2 regions of the Actinoplanes sp. NPDC051343 genome follow, and region 2 is predicted to be linked to the other one. Evidence: riboswitches for the same ligand, from Rfam matches in the RefSeq annotation. Region 2 holds a riboswitch; the other holds the start of a gene.
The links. A riboswitch is a leader RNA that binds a small molecule or an ion and turns the genes downstream of it on or off. The one in region 2 is predicted to bind thiamine pyrophosphate.
Positions count from the first base shown of each region.

Region 1 (2,193 bases), on a different contig from region 2:
GGCGGGTTCGCGTCGTGGCACGAGGCCCGCGTGCACCGCCACGAGCGGCTGGAGGAAAACCGGCGGCGCTGGGACGAGGAGCGCGAGAAGCTGCGCGAGCTGATGCTGATGTACAAGCAGAAGGCGGCGTACAACTCCGACATGGCGTCGCGCTACCAGTCGGCGCAGACCCGGTTGCGCAAGTTCGAGGAGGCCGGCCCGCCGCCGCTGCCGCCCAAGGACCAGTCGCTGCGGATGGATCTGCGCGGCGGGCGTACGGCCAAGCGGGCCGTGATCTGCTCGGATCTCGAGATGGAAAACCTGACGTTCCCGTTCGATCTGGAGATCTGGTACGGCGACCGCGTGGCCGTGCTCGGGGCGAACGGCACCGGCAAGTCGCATTTCCTGCGGCTGCTGGCGGCCGGCGGCACCAGCCCCGACGTCGAAAATCAGCCGGTCGACGGGGCGCCGCTGGCCCACGTGAAGCACAACGGTGTGGCTCGGCTGGGCGCCCGGGTGCGACCGGGGCACTTCTCGCAGACCCACGATCGGCCGGAACTGGTCGACCGGACGTTGGTCGAGATCCTGTGGCGGGGTGACGAACATCGCTCCGGGCGCGATCGGGCCGGGGCGATGAAGGCCCTCAACCGATATGAGCTGGCCGCGCAGGGCGACCAGAAGTTCGGCACGCTCTCGGGCGGGCAGCAGGCACGGTTCCTGGTGCTGCTGCTCGAGCTCTCCGGCGCGACGTTGTTGCTGCTCGACGAGCCGACCGACAACCTCGACCTGGCCTCGGCCGAGGCGCTCGAGGAAGGGTTGATGGCGTTCGAGGGCACGGTGATCGCGGTGACCCACGACCGCTGGTTCACCCGGTCGTTCGATCGGTTCGTGCTGTTCCAGGGTGACGGAGAGGTGGTCGAGACACCACAGCCAGTTTGGGAAGTGCGCTAGCGCTTTCGGTCGCGGGCCGGTTATGGTCCGAGGAAGAACCAACCCCACGGGAGTCCGGTGCACCGGGCTGAGAGGGGGGCTGTTGCGGCCCCCGACCGTCGAACCTGATCCGGGTCATGCCGGCGCAGGGAGGAGCGTGTGGTGTTTCCTCGGTTGCACATCATCACCGACTCGCTGGACGTCGTGCGGGCGGTGGTCGGGCTCGGCCCGGTTGCGATCCAGATCCGGGTCAAGTCGTCCTCTCGGCTGGCCTACGAGTTGGCGCTGGCCGCGTTGCCGTTGTGCCGCACGGCCGGCGCGTTGTGCCTGATCGATGATCGGGTCGAGGTGGCGCTGGCCGTCGGGGCCGATGGCGTTCACGTGGGGTCGTCCGATCTACCGGTTTCGGTGGCTCGGCGGCTTCTCGGTCCGACGGCCGTCGTCGGAGGCACTTGTCGCGACCTTGCGGACATCCGTCGCGCGGTTGCCGATGGTGCTTCCTATGTCGGGCTCGGTCCGGTCTTCGCCACGTCCACAAAGGATGGCCTGCCGCCGCCCATGGGGCCGGCGGTGGCCGGCGCCGCGGCCGCCGCGGCGCCCGAGATCCCGGTGATCGCGATCGGCGGGATCACCGTCGACCGGGTGCCGGAACTCCGGACCTACGGGGTGGCCGTGGTCTCGGCGATCGCGGCCGACCCGGTCGGTGCCACCACCTCGTTCCTGAAGGCGCTGTCGTGAGCGTCGCGGTGGTCGGCGGCGGGATCATCGGCCTGTCCATCGCCTCGCGGCTGGTGGACAACGGCGCCGACGTCACGATCTTCGACGACGGTGAGTACGGCGCCTGGAACGTCGCCGCCGGCATGCTCGCGCCGGGCGGGGAGGCGGCCTTCGAGACACCGGCCCTGGTCCGGCTGATGTCGTCGTCCGCCGAGCGCTGGTCGTCGTTCGCGGCCTCGCTCGGCGTCGACGTGGGCTACGACGAGACGGGCACGCTGAGCCTCGCCGTCACGGCCGACGACGTCGCCGTGGCCGCGCGGGAGTGGCCTTCGCCGGCCCTGCGGCCCTCCCGCCTGCGCGAACTCGAGCCGGCCCTGTCGCCGCGGGTGCGGGCCGGCGTGCACCGGCCGGCCGATTGCCAGGTCGACCCGCGCCGGGTCGTGGCGGCGCTGCGGGAGCGGCTCGGCGACCGGATCGTCACCAAGCGGCTGTCGACGCTCGACGAGGCCGGCGCGCCGACGGTCGTGGTGGCGGCGGGCTGCGGCACGGCGGCGCTCACCGGCCTGC
Region 1 is NZ_JBITEL010000010.1:161,167-163,359, reverse strand. It holds gene ACIA5C_RS30865 (ABC-F family ATP-binding cassette domain-containing protein) at 1-930, shown strand, start outside; TPP riboswitch at 967-1,078, shown strand; gene thiE (thiamine phosphate synthase) at 1,069-1,647, shown strand; gene thiO (glycine oxidase ThiO) at 1,644-2,193, shown strand, end outside.
Region 1: linked by a shared signal. The riboswitch ahead of thiE (thiamine phosphate synthase) and the one ahead of ACIA5C_RS29695 (ECF transporter S component) in region 2 are both predicted to bind thiamine pyrophosphate.

Region 2 (2,193 bases):
CGACGATGATCAGGGTGGCGTCGGAGACACCGGACCGGACGATCGCCTCCCGCACCAGCGAGGCGCCCGCCGGGTCGAGGTTGGCTGTCGGCTCGTCGAGCAGCACCAGCCCGGGACGCATCGCCAGGACCCCGGCCAGCGCCAGGCGCTGCGCCTCGCCGCCGGAAAGCGCGGCGGTCGGGCGGGTGATCGGGTAGGGGAAGCCGACCCGGTCGAGGGCGTCGCTGACCCGGGGCCAGATGTCGGCCTCCCGCACCCCCCGGTTTTCCAGTCCGAACGCGACGTCGTCGCCGCTGCGGGCCATCACCAGCTGGGTCTGCGGGTCCTGGAACAGGATGCCGACGCGTTCCCGGGCCTTGCGCGGGTCGAGGCCGTCGACCTCGACCGTCCCCTCCGATTCGCCGGAGTCGTCGGGCAGCAGGCCGGCCAGCGCGGCGAGCAGGGTGCTCTTGCCGGCCCCGGAGGGCCCGAGCAGCAGCACCCGCTCGCCGTGCGCGATCTGCAGGTCGACGTCGCGGATCGCCCAGGCGCGGCGGCCGGCATGCCGCCACCCGAACCCGCGAAGCACGACCTCACTCATGGTTTGAACAGGCCCGGTTCAGACCAGCGCCCGTTCCCGGCCCGCGGCGAAGCGGTCCAGGACCCCGGTCTGTGCGAGCGCCTTGACCAGGAGGGCACTGCCCAGGCCGGCGATCACCAGCGAGGACGCCGCGGTGATCAGGATGTACGGGATCCGCATGCTCGCCCACGAAGTGCCCGGGTACCAGACGAACACGTCGTAGATCGAGGCGACGAGCCCGGCCAGTGCGCCCGAGAGCAGCGCCACCGGGAGCCGCCACACCTTGTAGAGGAACAGTGCGAAGGCCAGTTCGCCGCCGAGCGCTTCCAGCGGGCCCTGTACGACCAGGGTCCAGCCCCAGCTGGTGCCGATCGCGACCGACACCAGCGCGGCCAGGGTCAGGGTGTAGAACGCCGCGCCCGGCTTGCGGACGATCAGCGCGCCGAGTACGGCCGGGACGAGCCACATGCCGTAGATGACGGCCCGTCCGGGCAGGGGGATGGCGTCGGCCGGGCCGTTCCAGAGAAAGTTCCAGGCCCAGAAGATGACGCCGAACGCGACCGCGATGATGGATGCGATCACGATGTCGATGGTTCGCCAACGGTTGTTCATAATTTGCCTCCCAGCGGGTACCGGGAGAAGACGCACGCTCGATCAAGACCGAACTTCCTGCGCTGGCATTACCCAGATCAGGTTCGAGGGTCTGCGGGCCTGGTCGGCTCGCACTCTCAGCGCTGTGCGCTCCCCTGTCGGATTGCTAGTTTCGATGACGCTAACACCGGTTGACGGGTTGTGACAGCGAGGGAGTGATCACATGCGGGTGGCGACGACGCGCCGGGAGATCAAGGCGCGCGGGCTGACCTTCGACGTCTTCGAGGGTGGACCCGCCGACGGGCAGCCGATCCTGCTGCTGCACGGCTTCCCGCAGGACCACCGCGAGTTCGACCTGATCCTGCCCCGGCTGCACGCGGCCGGCCTGCGCACGTACGCCCTCGATCAGCGCGGCTATTCGCCCGGCGCGCGCCCGGCGGCGGTCGCCGACTACCGCCTGGCCGAGCCGACCGCGGATGCGGTCGCCGTGATCGAGGCCCTCGGCCTCGAGTCGGCCCACGTGGTCGGCCACGACTGGGGTGCGCAGGTGGCGTGGCTGGTGGCCGGTCAGCACCCGGAGCGGGTGCGCTCGCTGACCGCGATCTCGGTGCCGCACCCGCGTGCGCTCGGCCTCGCCCTCCGGGTACGCCCGACCCAGCGCGCCCGCTTCGTCTATCAGGCCTTTTTCCGTTCGCCAGGCTCCGAGCGGGCGCTGCTGGCCGGCAACGGTGCCCTGCTCAAGAGCATGATGCGCGCGATCGGCGAGCGGGCGGCGCTCTACGCCGACGCGATGCGTGAGCCGGGCCGGCTGACCGGCGGCCTGAACTGGTACCGCGCGCTCAGCCCCAAAGCCCTGCGGAGCATGGGCGTGGTCACCGTGCCGACGACGTACATCTGGAGCGACCGCGACCCGGTCTTCCGGATCACCGCCGCGCTCCGGACCGCCGACTGGGTGCAGGCCGACTATCAGCTCGTCGCGATGCGCGACATCGGTCACTGGGTGCCCGAGGAGGCGCCGAAGGCGACCGCCGAGGCGATCATCC
Region 2 is NZ_JBITEL010000009.1:357,883-360,075, reverse strand. It holds gene ACIA5C_RS29700 (ABC transporter ATP-binding protein) at 1-580, opposite strand, end outside; gene ACIA5C_RS29695 (ECF transporter S component) at 599-1,171, opposite strand; TPP riboswitch at 1,208-1,317, opposite strand; gene ACIA5C_RS29690 (alpha/beta fold hydrolase) at 1,374-2,193, shown strand, end outside; gene ACIA5C_RS29685 (hypothetical protein) at 2,188-2,193, opposite strand, start outside.